DNA from 4 places in the Pantoea sp. SGAir0184 genome. Region 4 is predicted to be linked to each of the others. Evidence: predicted binding sites of a transcription regulator. Region 4 holds the regulator's gene; each other region holds the start of a gene.
The links. Region 4 encodes Fur, which represses iron uptake genes when iron is present. Its sites were predicted from a motif close to ATAATAATGAGAACNACTATCAA; they were not measured.
Positions count from the first base shown of each region.

Region 1: a site for Fur is predicted at 1,987-2,009, ahead of C1N60_RS20555 (TonB-dependent siderophore receptor). Genes of this name have one in related genera too.
Region 2: a site for Fur is predicted at 1,018-1,040, ahead of C1N60_RS12050 (TonB-dependent siderophore receptor). Genes of this name have one in related genera too.
Region 3: a site for Fur is predicted at 1,634-1,656, ahead of C1N60_RS03760 (TonB-dependent receptor domain-containing protein). Genes of this name have one in related genera too.

Region 1 is NZ_CP028051.1:111,364-114,487, forward strand. Features, by position in the region: gene C1N60_RS20545 (amino acid ABC transporter permease) at 1-668, opposite strand, end outside; gene C1N60_RS20550 (ABC transporter substrate-binding protein) at 665-1,561, opposite strand; gene C1N60_RS20555 (TonB-dependent siderophore receptor) at 2,054-3,124, shown strand, end outside.
Region 2 is NZ_CP028050.1:2,550,136-2,553,259, forward strand. Features, by position in the region: gene treA (alpha,alpha-trehalase TreA) at 1-869, shown strand, start outside; gene C1N60_RS12050 (TonB-dependent siderophore receptor) at 1,114-3,124, shown strand, end outside.
Region 3 is NZ_CP028050.1:808,500-811,623, forward strand. Features, by position in the region: gene C1N60_RS03745 (siderophore-interacting protein) at 1-642, shown strand, start outside; gene C1N60_RS03750 (PadR family transcriptional regulator) at 728-1,267, shown strand; gene C1N60_RS03755 (SelT/SelW/SelH family protein) at 1,273-1,560, opposite strand; gene C1N60_RS03760 (TonB-dependent receptor domain-containing protein) at 1,903-3,124, shown strand, end outside.
Region 4 is NZ_CP028050.1:2,995,336-2,998,459, reverse strand. Features, by position in the region: gene glnS (glutamine--tRNA ligase) at 1-882, shown strand, start outside; gene C1N60_RS14210 (hypothetical protein) at 1,119-1,514, shown strand; gene fur (ferric iron uptake transcriptional regulator) at 1,576-2,025, opposite strand; gene fldA (flavodoxin FldA) at 2,378-2,908, opposite strand; gene ybfE (LexA regulated protein) at 3,046-3,124, opposite strand, start outside.

The DNA of each region.
Region 1 (3,124 bases), on a different contig from region 4:
GCCGTGGTTTTCAGCTGGCCGATGATTTCGTTACCGGCCGGCGGCATGATGGCGCGCATCGCCTGCGGCAGTACGGTATGACGGAAAATCTGCGCCGGACGGTAACCCAGCGCACGTGCGGCTTCCAGCTGGCCATTGCCAACGCTCTGAATCCCGGCGCGCACGATCTCAGCCGCATAGGCAGACTGATGCATTACCAGCGCGATCACCGCCGCGCTGAACGGGCTGACCAGCGCATTGGACTGAGTACTCCAGATTTCACCCAGACCCGGCAGCGACAGCGAAATGGTCGGGTACAGCGCCGCGATGTTGTACCACAGGAACAGCTGTACCAGCATCGGCACGCCGCGGAAAAACCAGGTATAGAACCAGCTGACGCCGACCAGCACCGGGTTGGATGACAGGCGCATCAGCGCCAGCACCGTGCCAAAGGCGAAGCCCAGCACCACCGAAATCGCTGTCAGCTGCAGCGTCATCAGCACGCCCTGCAGGATTGACTCGCCAGTGAAGTTTTCCGCAATCACGCCCCATTCGAAGCGCGGATTGTTGATCATCGAATGCGCCATCGCCACCACGCACAACAGCACCACCAGCGCACTGAGCCAGCGTCCGTAGTAGCGTTTACCGACGATTTTCAGATCGTCGGTGTGGTCGTGAAAGTCACTCATTGAAAGATATCCTGATTACGTTTTGACTCTTTAACCGCGCCAAAGCCGATGCCCCAGTTATCCAGGATCTTCTGGTAGCTGCCATCTTTAATCAGCGAGTTCAGCGCTGCCTGTACCGCAGGTTCAAGCGCGGAATCTTTCGGGAAGGCGACCGATACCGGCGCATCATGCACGGTGATTTCGCCGCTCATGGTCAGCGGTTTGATCACTTTCACCTGCCACAGCAGGCCTTCGTACGGGCCGAGGAACATCGGCACACGCCCGCTCACCACCGCCTGAACACCCGCCGGGCGATCCGGGAACACTGACACTTTAATCGGTTTTTTCCCGGCCGCTTCACAAGCTTTGCTGGCCTCTTCCAGACGGGTCACCTGAGTGGTGCCGGAACCGGCGCCGACTTCTTTACCGCACACCTCGTCGAGGGTTTTGAACGGCGCGACGTTGGCGTCTTTCCGCGAAATAATGCCGAGACGGCTGGCGTCGTAGTAACTCACGAAGTCGATAATTTTGGCGCGCGCCGGCGTGGCGTTGATGTTGGACAAGGCCACATCGTAGCGACCGGTTTTCAGTCCCGGAATGATGTTGTCGAAGCCGCCGGTATCACGCCACTGCACCTGAATGCCGAGACGCTCACCGACCGCGTTCATGATGTCAATTTCACGACCGGCCAGCGTTTTGTTGTCTTCTTTATAGAAGGTGGTGGGCGGCGTGTTGGGGTTGGTTCCTGCCACAATATAGCCACGCTTCGCCACGTCGGCGGGCACCAGGCTTTTCAGCGCGGCATCAGCCTGTACATGCAGTGAGCTGTCGGTTGGGACGGATTGTTCGGCGGCAAACGCGGTGTGCGCACTGAGAGCGAGTGCGAAAAGGGTGATACCTTTTGCGAATTTCACTGGAACCTTTCTCCTGATATTTAAAATGTTTCCCGGCAGGGAAAAGGCGTCGAGGTAGCGATGTATTTTTCCCTTTGCCCATGTCGCGTAAAGCCGCGCGGCGCAAAGGATTGTCATCCTCTGAACGTCCCGCAGCCATTCTCTGGAAGATAGGCAGCGATCACAAATGCGAAAAACAGATATCTATTGCCGAAATCCGGCAATAGGGTTCTTTGCTGGCCTGAATGCGGCCCTGTCATCGCGCAAAAATCAGATTGTTACCGCAAATCAGGCACCTGCTTATGCTGCCATGCTGAATGATTTGCTTATTAGCCATAACGTTCCTGTCTAAGCCAGCGTATCGCCCTGCTGACAAAAACTGACAAAAAAGCGGCCCGTCGAGGCGATTTGCGCAGGAATGTAAAGAAGTCGCACATCAATATACAATGCAAACCATTCTCATTATCATGCGCATTTGCTTACAAATGTTAACGCATCAGGGAGATGATATAAGTGAATGTAACTGTATGTGGCAAAAAGCGTCCGGTCGCACTGTGCCTGGCGGGCCTGTTAACCTCACCGGTGTTTGCCGCTGAACCCACGGAGAAGCTGGCTGACGATGAGTCGATGATTGTGACGGCAGAGCAGGAGTTGAAGCAGCAGCCGGGGGTTTCCACCATTACCGCTGAAGACATCAAAAAAAGTCCGCCCGTTAACGACCTCGCGGACATCATCCGCAAAATGCCCGGCGTTAACCTCACCGGTAACGGCGCCAGCGGCAGCCGCGGTAACAACCGTCAGATCGACATTCGCGGCATGGGCCCGGAAAACACCTTAGTGCTGATCGATGGCGTGCCGGTCACCTCCCGTAACTCGGTGCGCTACAGCTGGCGCGGTGAGCGCGACTCACGCGGGGATACCAACTGGGTACCGCCGGAAATGGTGGAACGCATTGAGGTGATACGCGGTCCGGCCGCTGCCCGTTATGGCTCCGGTGCCGCCGGCGGTGTGGTCAACATTATTACCAAACGCCCGACCAATGACTGGCACGGTTCGCTGTCGCTGTTCACTAACCAGCCAGAAGATGACAAGGAAGGCGCCACCCGCCGCGCAAACTTCAACCTCAGCGGTCCGCTGGCCGGTGAGGCACTCACCATGCGGCTGTACGGCAACCTGAACAAAACGGATGCCGACGCCTTCGACATCAATACCGCGCAAAATGGCGCTTACGCCGCCGGACGCGAAGGGGTGCGTAATAAAGACATCAACGGCGTGCTGTCGTGGAAAATCACCCCGACGCAGATTGTCGATTTCAGCTATGGCTACAGTCGCCAGGGCAATATTTATGCCGGCGACACGCAAAACAGCAACAGCAATGCCAGCGCTAACGGACTGGTTGAAGCGCTGTACGGCAGCGAAACCAACCGCCTGTATCGCCAGAACTACGGAGTGGTGCACAACGGCATCTGGGACTGGGGCACCTCTAAGCTCAACTTTAGCTATGAGAAAACCAATAACACCCGCCTGAAAGAAGGCTCCGGCGGCAGCACCGAAGGGATGATCAACAGCGATACGTACGCTACC
Region 2 (3,124 bases), 450 kb from region 4:
GCTACTGGGATGACCGTGACGTGCCGCGCACCGAATCCTGGCTGGACGATGTCAACACCGCGAAAAAAGCGCCTGAGCGCAATAAACAACAGGTGTATCGCGATCTGCGCGCGGGCGCCGCCTCGGGCTGGGACTTCAGCTCACGCTGGTTCACCGATGCGCACAATCTGGCCTCGATTCGCACCACCCAGCTGGCCCCGGTGGACCTCAACAGCCTGCTGTTCCACCTGGAGCAGACGCTGGCGAAAGCCGCGAAGCTGGCAAAACAGAATGATAAAGCGCAGCAGTTTGCGGCGGATGCAGAGAAGCGCCAGGCGGCGATCAATCGTTACCTGTGGGATGACAAACAGGGCTGGTATGCCGACTACGATTTCCAGAAAAAGCAGGTGCACAATCAGCTCACCGCCGCCACGCTGTTCCCGCTGTATATGCAGCTGGCGGGCGACAAACAGGCTGAACGTACCGCCGCCGCCGTGGAAAAACAGCTGCTGAAACCGGGCGGGCTGGTCACCACGACGGTAAACAACGGCCAGCAGTGGGATGCGCCTAACGGCTGGGCCCCGCTGCAGTGGGTAGCGGTCGAAGGTCTGGAGCACTATAAGCAGAACCAGCTGGCGCAGCAGATTGGTCAGCGCTTCCTGCAAAATGTGCAGCATACTTACGATCGCGAGCACAAGCTGGTTGAGAAGTATGTGGTCGACGGCGCCCAGCTGGGCGGTGGTGGTGGCGGCGAGTATCCGCTGCAGGACGGTTTTGGCTGGACCAACGGCGTAACGCTGAAGCTGCTGGATAAGTATTGTCCGAAAGATAAAACCTGTAACAGCACACGCGACATCCCCTCAATGCCGACGCTAAACGCGGCGAAATAACCCTGACGTCAGGTGCGCCGCCGTGCGCACCTGCTTCTCAGGCCCGATGCCACAGCCAGGCGATGGCCACGCCCGGCGCTGCGGCATCCCCCTGCGCATCACACTTTTCCATTACTTATCTTTTACATCTTGAAACACCCCTTACTAAAAGATAATAATTCTCAATCTTAAAATGACTCTTTTTCTCATCATTAACCGCCGCGCTGGTGTGGTGCGGCTTTTGTTCTCAGCCAAAGGAATCATTATGACCGCGCTGTTCCCCCTCAACCGTGGCCGGCTGCTGTGCGCGCTGGCGCTGGCGTTTCCGGCACTCGGCGTAGCCGAACCCTCTCTGGTGGTCACCGCACAGCCGCAGGAGAGCGCCACCTCGCCTACGGCGGGCTATCTCGCCACCCGCAGCGGCGCCACGAAAAGCGATCGTCCACTCGTCACCACGCCGCAGTCCATTTCCGTGGTGACGCGTCAGCAGATTGACGATCAGGGTGCGCAGGATCTGAACCAGGCGCTGGGCTATACCCCGGGTGTTTTTACCAACTTTGGTGGCGCGGCCACGCGTTACGACACTATCTCGCTGCGCGGTTTCCACGGCGGTGACGTCGACAACACCTTCCTTGACGGTCTGCGCGTGATGAGCGACGGCGGCAGCTTCAACATCCTGCAGGTGGATAACTGGTTCCTTGACCGCATCGACGTAATTAAAGGCCCCTCTTCTGCCCTTTATGGTCAGACGGTGCCGGGCGGGCTGGTGAACATGGTCACGAAGCGGCCGCAGTTTGCTTCACAGGGCCATTTACGCTTCGCCACCGGCAGCAATGCCAGCAACAGCGCCGCCTTTGATTACACCGATGCGATTAACGATCAATGGGCGTACCGCCTGACCGGCATCACGCGCAACAGCGATACCCAGTACGACCACACGCGCGAAGAGAAATACGCGCTGTCACCCCAGCTGCTGTGGCAGCCGGATGAAGACACCAGCCTGCTGCTGCGTGCTTATCTGGAAAAAGATCCCTCAGGCGGCTATCACGGCTCGGTGCCGGCGGAAGGCACGCTGTACAGCCACAATGGCCGCTGGCTGAGCGACGGCTTCTATGAGGGCGACAGCGCGCTGGATCAGTTCAAACGTCATGAGCAGATTTACGGCTACGACTTCTCGCACCGTTTCGATGAGGTATGGTCGGTGCACAGCACCGGCAGCTACAGCCATTCCAACGTGGCGCTTGATCAGGTGTACCAGATTGGCTGGAACAGCGACAATCCGGACCTGCTCAACCGCTACTACTCCGGTGAGCGCTCTTCGCTCAGCGCATGGGCGACCGATAACCAGCTGCAGGCGGAGTTTGCCAGCGGTGCGCTGCAGCATCGCGTCACGCTCGGCGCGGAGTATCACCGCTATAAAAATGATTTGAGCGACGCCAGCGGCGCTGCCTCACCGCTGAATGCCTGGAGCGGCGAGGCCATCGGCAGCCAGCCGGATTACCTCTGGACAGCGCAGACGCGCCGCTATTACCAGACCGGCCTCTATCTGCAGGATGAGATGGCGTGGCAGCGCTGGCATCTGGATTTGTCTGGTCGCTATGACCGCATCGTGTCAGAGAATGGCAATAGTCGTCGTCAGGACGATCACGTCAGCGGCCGCGCCGCGCTGCTGTACGCCTTTGATAACGGCGTGTCGCCGTACGTCAGCTGGAGCCAGGCGATTACCCCGGCTTCGCTGACCGATCCCGACGGGAATCAGCTGAAACCGACCACCTCAGAGCAGTATGAAGCCGGGGTGAAATACCAGCCGAACGGCACGCGCGATCTCTACAGCGTGGCCCTGTACGATCTTACGCAGAACGATGTGGCCAACCGTAACGTGCAGGACGGCACCTACACCCCGTCCGGCAAAGTGCATGCGCAGGGCATTGAACTGGAGGCGCGCAGCCAACTGACCGAACGGTTCAGCACCATTGCCGGTTATACGCTCAACCATCTGCGCTTTAAGGATTCCGTGGACGGCAACGATGGCCATACGCCTTACGTCACGCCAAATAGCATGGCGTCGCTGTGGGGGCATTATCAGTTTGATTACGGCCTGAGCGCGGGTGCCGGGGTGCGCTATATTGGCCGCCAGTGGGCCGATAACGAAAACACCACCCGTTTGCCGTCGGTGACCCTGTTTGACGCCTCGCTGCGCGCCGATCTGGGCGCGTGGCAGTCGAGCCTGAAAGGTGCCTGGCTGCAGCTGAATGCCCGCAATCTGACGGATAAAA
Region 3 (3,124 bases), 2.1 Mb from region 4:
GCGGGGTTCCACTCGCCCTCTTTTGACGACCACATCAAAGTGTTTTTCCCGGATACGCCGGGCGGTGCGCTGGCGCTGCCACACATGACCGACGAAGGCATCGTCTGGCCTGACGGCGTACGTCCGGCGGCGCGCGACTATACGCCGCTGGCTTTTAATGGCAGCGATTCGCTGACGCTGGATTTTTACATCCACGACGGCGGCGTCGCCAGCAGCTGGGCGAGTGCCGCTCAGCCGGGCGATCGCATTGCGATGGGCGGCCCGCGCGGCTCATGCGTCGTGCCGGTGGATTATGCCTGTCAGATTTATGTCTGTGATGAGACCGGTCTGCCGGCATTTAAGCGCCGCTATCAGGAAATGCAGGCACAACAGATTCATCTGCTGGCCTGTGTTGATGAGCCAGTCGGCCGCGCGTATCTTGGCGACCTGCCGGACGTCACGGTGAGCTGGCTTGGCAGCGGCAACATGCAGGCTGAGGCGCTGACGCCGCTGCTGGACCCGATTGTGCTGCCTGCTGATGACTACTTTATCTGGCTGACCGGCGAAGGCGCGGCGGTGAAACAGCTGAGCGATTACTTTACTCAGCAGCGCGCGGCGCACAGCGACCTGGTGCGCGCCGTCGCTTACTGGCATCAAAAATAACCGGCGCCCGCCCGCTGCCGCCTGTGTTGAATTTTACCAGGCACCAGACTACTATCAACCTCCCTCAACTGACCCCGGGAAGGCGATGAAACAGCAGCGGGATGTTCCAGAGCACGCCGATGCGGCACAGCGTGCCAGCTGTGCCGGCGCACGCAGAAAGCGGCGCGAAAGGATGCTGGATGCCAGTGATATTCGCCTGCTGATGCTGCACTTTCTGGCCAGCGGCGCGGCGCACGGTTATGAGCTGATCAAATCGGTGGAAGAGTTGTCGAAAGGCGAATATTCCCCCAGCCCCGGCATTATTTATCCCAACCTGACGCTGCTGGAAGAGATGGACGCCATTCGCGTGGTGGATGCCCAGGCCACGCGCAAAGCCTACGCGCTCAACGATGCGGGCCGCGCGCTGCTGGCGGAAAATGGCGAAAACGTGGCGGTGATTATCGGGCGGCTCACTTCGCTGGCGATCCTGGTCAACAACCGCAGCATTCCGCAGGTAGAGCAGGCGATCCATACGCTTCGCTATACGCTCAATCACCGGCTGTCGCAGGAGCAGATTTCACCGGCCACGGTGGAAATTGTCGTGGCGGCGCTGCAGGACGCGGCAGAGAAGATCGCCAACAGCTAAGCGCGTTACGGTTTCTTCTTGTCCACGTGCCCCAGTTCGCGATCCGGCCAGCAGACATCGCGCACCCGCTGCTTCAGTGCTGCCGCATCGGGAAAGCCGCCTTCCTGTTTGCGTTCCCAAATTACCTGACCATCAATGCTGATCTCGAACACGCCGCCGCTGCCGGGCTGGAGCGTGACCGCGCTGAGATCGCCGGCAAAGGTATGCAGCAGCTCCTGCGCCATCCACGCCGAACGCAGCAGCCAGTTACATTGAGTACAGTAGTGAATGGTTACTGCCGGTTTATCTGCCATCTTATCCCTCCTGTTAGTGCCTGATTAAACACAGGTTAACAAATTGTGCGCACAAAGATACATCCTGATGCAAATGATATTGATAATGATTACCAATTGCATTAAATTGTTTTCGCCATCATTTGACTCTCTATAAATCCCACAGGCATCCCTGCGGCGCTGCGGCCAGTGACGCAGGGCAGCTGTGCACTGAAGCGCGCACGACACTGTGCCACAGGTGCCGGGATCGATAACATTAACTGGCCAGCGTGACGCGCTGTTTCACGGTTTTTAGCATAAAGCCGTGGTTTTCTGGCAGCAAATAAGTGAGCGAATACTAACAATTAACCAGGTATTTCGCGCATGTCTTTCAACCTTCAGGGAAATTTCCGGCAGCGTCTGTTTAACGTCGCTGTCCTTGCTTCAGCCATTCACGCAGCCTGCAGCTATGCCGCCAGCGACAGCAGTACGCTGGCGCGTTCCGCAGAGAACAACAGCAGCAATGAACCGGTAATGACCGTTACCGCACCTAAGCAGCAGGCCGGCAGCAAAACCACGCTCACCGCCAGCGATCTGCAAAAACGCGGCGCCAATGACTTCGGTTCGATCATGCGTTATGAGCCGCTGGTCAGCGCCACTGGCGCGGCGGGCGGTTCGTCAGCCGGTAAAAGCGGCTTTGACCGTGCAGGCTATACCGGCTACAACATTCGCGGGCTGGAAAGTAACCGTGTCGGTCTGGATATTGATGGCATTCCGGTGCCGGACGCCACCGGTCGTCCGTACGTCAGTCGCGCCGGTAACAATACCTTCGGTATCGGTCGCGACTATATCGACCCGTATATGTTTGGCAGCGTCGAAATTGAGAAGGGCGCTACATCGGTGGAACAACCTAACACCGCCATCGGCGGTAACGTATCGTTTCATAACAAGTCGCCGGACGACTACCTCAGCAGCGATAAAACCCACTATTTCGGTTATCAGAGCGACTACAGTTCGGCAGATCGCAGCTGGCACAACGGCATCACCGCGGCGGCAGGGGATGATGAACTGCGCGGCCTGTTTGTTTACAGCCGCCGCGACGGCCAGCAGACGCGCAACAACAGCGGCGTAAAAGACGCCTACCCGGCCAACTGGCACTCGGATGCCTTTATGACGTCGGGCATCTGGCAGCCAAACGATCAGCACAAGCTGAGCGCCACCTTCGACTACTACCACAAAACCAATCACACCCACTACGATACCTGGGACAGCAGCAGCGGCAACACTATTTGGGGCACTGCGCAACAGCAGAGCGATTCGCGCCGCTGGGGCATTAACCTTGCCGACGAGTGGACGCCGTACAACGAGATGATCGATACGCTGACCACGCGGATTTACTGGCAGCAAACCGAGGCGCACGACACCACCTGGTTACCGACCAGCGCCAGTCAGTACGGCTTCGTCTACTCTGACTACAACGTCGATACCTTAGGGTTTGACACGCGCGCCAGCAAAACCCTCGGCCGCCACGAGCTGAGCGGCGGCGTCAACGCGCGTGTGGAGAACAGCGAGCGTCCGTTCCGCCAGGAGCCGAACCCGGGCACCT
Region 4 (3,124 bases):
AATCTGGAATATGCGGTGATGTCGAAGCGTAAGCTGACGCAGCTGGTGAGCGAGAAGATTGTTGAAGGCTGGGACGATCCGCGCATGCTGACCGTATCCGGTCTGCGCCGTCGTGGCTATAGCGCGGCGTCAATCCGCGAATTCTGCCGCCGTATTGGTGTGACCAAGCAGGACAACATTGTTGAGATGGCGTCGCTGGAGTCGTGCATTCGTGACGACCTCAACGAGAACGCGCCGCGCGCTATGGCGGTGCTGGATCCGCTGAAAGTGGTGATCGAGAACCTGCCGGCCGGGCATGAAGAAATCATCAGCATGCCGAACCATCCGAACAAGCCGGAGATGGGCACGCGTGAGGTGCCGTTCAGCCGTGAGGTGTGGATCGATCGCGCCGACTTCCGTGAAGAGGCCAACAAGCAGTACAAACGTCTGGTGCTGGGTAAAGAAGTTCGTCTGCGCAACGCTTATGTCATTCGTGCCGAGCGCGTGGCGAAAGATGAAGCCGGCAACATCACCTGCATCTACGCTACCTGCGATGTCGACACCCTGAGCAAAGATCCGGCCGATGGCCGCAAGGTGAAAGGCGTTATCCATTGGGTATCGGCGATTCACGCGCTGCCTGCCGAATTCCGTCTGTACGATCGTCTGTTCAGCGTGCCAAACCCGGGCGCGGCCGAGGATTTCCTCACCACCATTAACCCGAACTCGCTGGAGATCAAACAGGGCTTCGTTGAGCCGGGTCTGCGTGCCGCCAGCGCGCTGGCACCGTATCAGTTTGAGCGCGAAGGTTACTTCTGCGCAGACAGCGTGTACTCGCAGCCGTCGAAACTGGTGTTCAACCGCACCGTGGGTCTGCGTGATACCTGGGCAAAAATCGGCGAATAATTTTACTGCTTGATAGCACGATATGATCAGCAAAGGGCGAGCAATCGCCCTTTTTTATTGCCCGTTATCTGCAAACGGGAATCGATTATGCTGAACCAGACAAAAAACAGTAATTACGCGCGATTACGACTAATCTGACTTTAATAAAATTAACTAATTTACCCGTGTGAAATCGTTATTTTCAGGTAGGCTATGCGCTCTTAAATGTTGCTGTGCGGGTTAGCGAAGGAAGAAAAATGACAAGTCTCGCTCTGGAAGCCAAACATAGCGTGGTGGTTTTACATCAGCTTATCGAACGTATTTTTAATCAGGCCGAAGGCAGCGATGACAGTATGGATCTGCTGCTGTCGCACTTTCATCCCGACTTCAAAATGGTGACGCCGCAAGGCAAACAGCTCGATCTCAATGACACTGAAACCCTGTTTCGCAAACTGCACGGGCAGCGGGAAGGGATGCGAATCGCCACCAGTGAGCATGCCATCATTTCCCAGCAGCAGCAGGAAGTGACCATTCAGTATCACGAACTGCAAATGCTTAACGGCAACAACCAGACCCGCATTTCGCTGGCGGTGCTGGACTGCAGCACGCCGGTTCCGCGCTGGCGCTATTTGCAGGAAACGCTGGTCGCCTGAACGCAGCCATAAAAAAACCGGTGCCTGGCACCGGTTTTTTTATACTGCATAGCATATTCAATTACTGATCGTGGAGCGTCTCGTCTTCGCGGCAGTCTCCCAGCGCACAGTGGCCGTACAGATACAGGCTGTGGTTGCTGAGTTTGATACCGTGGCGTGTCGCAATCTCACGCTGACGCGTTTCGATAGATTCATCGCTAAACTCGATCACTTTGCCGCAGTCGAGGCAAATCAGGTGATCATGATGATGCTGCTGGGTCAGTTCGAACACGGATTTCCCGCCTTCGAAGTTATGACGCGTCACGATGCCGGCGTCGTCAAACTGGTTCAGAACACGGTATACCGTCGCCAGACCAATCTCTTCGCCCATGTCGATCAGGCGTTTGTACAAATCTTCCGCACTGACATGATGGGACTCGGGTCCGGGTCCCTGAAGCACTTCCAGAATCTTCAGTCTGGGCAGCGTGACTTTCAGGCCAGCCTTTTTCAATGCGGAGTTGTTGTCAGTCATGCGGATATTGTCCTGTTACTTTGCTAGTCACTTACGGCGCAAAGGCCTTGAATGTGTGGTCAACGCGCATTCTCATTTGCGTCTCATTATAGAGCTCAGCCTGCGAAATGAAAACCGGCTGCGGCGGACAATTCCCCGGATGCTGTAAGGAGAAATGTCGTGAACCTCAGCGGGATCGTGCAGATCGATGTTCCTTTTCGCGCAGTCTCAGTCTGATGCCCGAGGAATAAGCAGATGACCGTTGCGGGTATTCTACAGAATTGAGGGAAAAAGTTAAAAAACCGTAGCTATTATTTTTATAGGTAATTCCATTGCCCGATGTGAGCCAGCGCCCACATCGGACAGGAAAGCATCAGGCTTCGATGATCGCCTGCAGCTGCAGCTCGTCAAAGATCTGCTTAACCCATTTGTCGACGCGCTCGTTAGTCAGTTCAGGCTGACGATCTTCATCGATGGCGAGGCCAAGGAAGTGTTTGTCGTCTGCCAGACCTTTAGAGGCTTCGAAGTGGTAACCTTCGGTTGGCCAGTGGCCCACAATCACTGCGCCGTTTGGCTCAATGATGTCGCGAATGGTGCCCATCGCGTCACAGAAGTACTCGGCATAATCTTCCTGATCGCCGCAGCCAAACAGCGCTACCAGCTTACCGTTGAAATCAATCTCTTCCAGCGTCGGGAAGAAGTCATCCCAGTCGCACTGGGCTTCACCGTAGTACCAGGTCGGAATACCCAGCAGCAGAATATCGAATGCTTCGAGATCTTCTTTGGTGCTCTTAGCAATGTCATGCACTTCGGCGACATCTTTACCCAGTTGTTTCTGGATCATTTTTGCAATGTTTTCAGTGTTGCCGGTATCGCTGCCGAAGAAAATGCCTACGATTGCCATGGAGTGAGTAACCTCTTAAATCCTGATTGTGAAAGTAAGTCAGAAGACGACACAGTTATGCGAATGATAGCAGACCGGCGAAAAGCGCGGAATGTGTAAAGCGCTGAGTTTGTGTTCCAGCGTGCGGTCTGCGCACGTTACGCCAGTTTGAGCTGCGCCAGCAGCATTTGTTCAATCAGTTCACTGCGGCTGATGTTCTGCTGCTCGGCCAGCGTA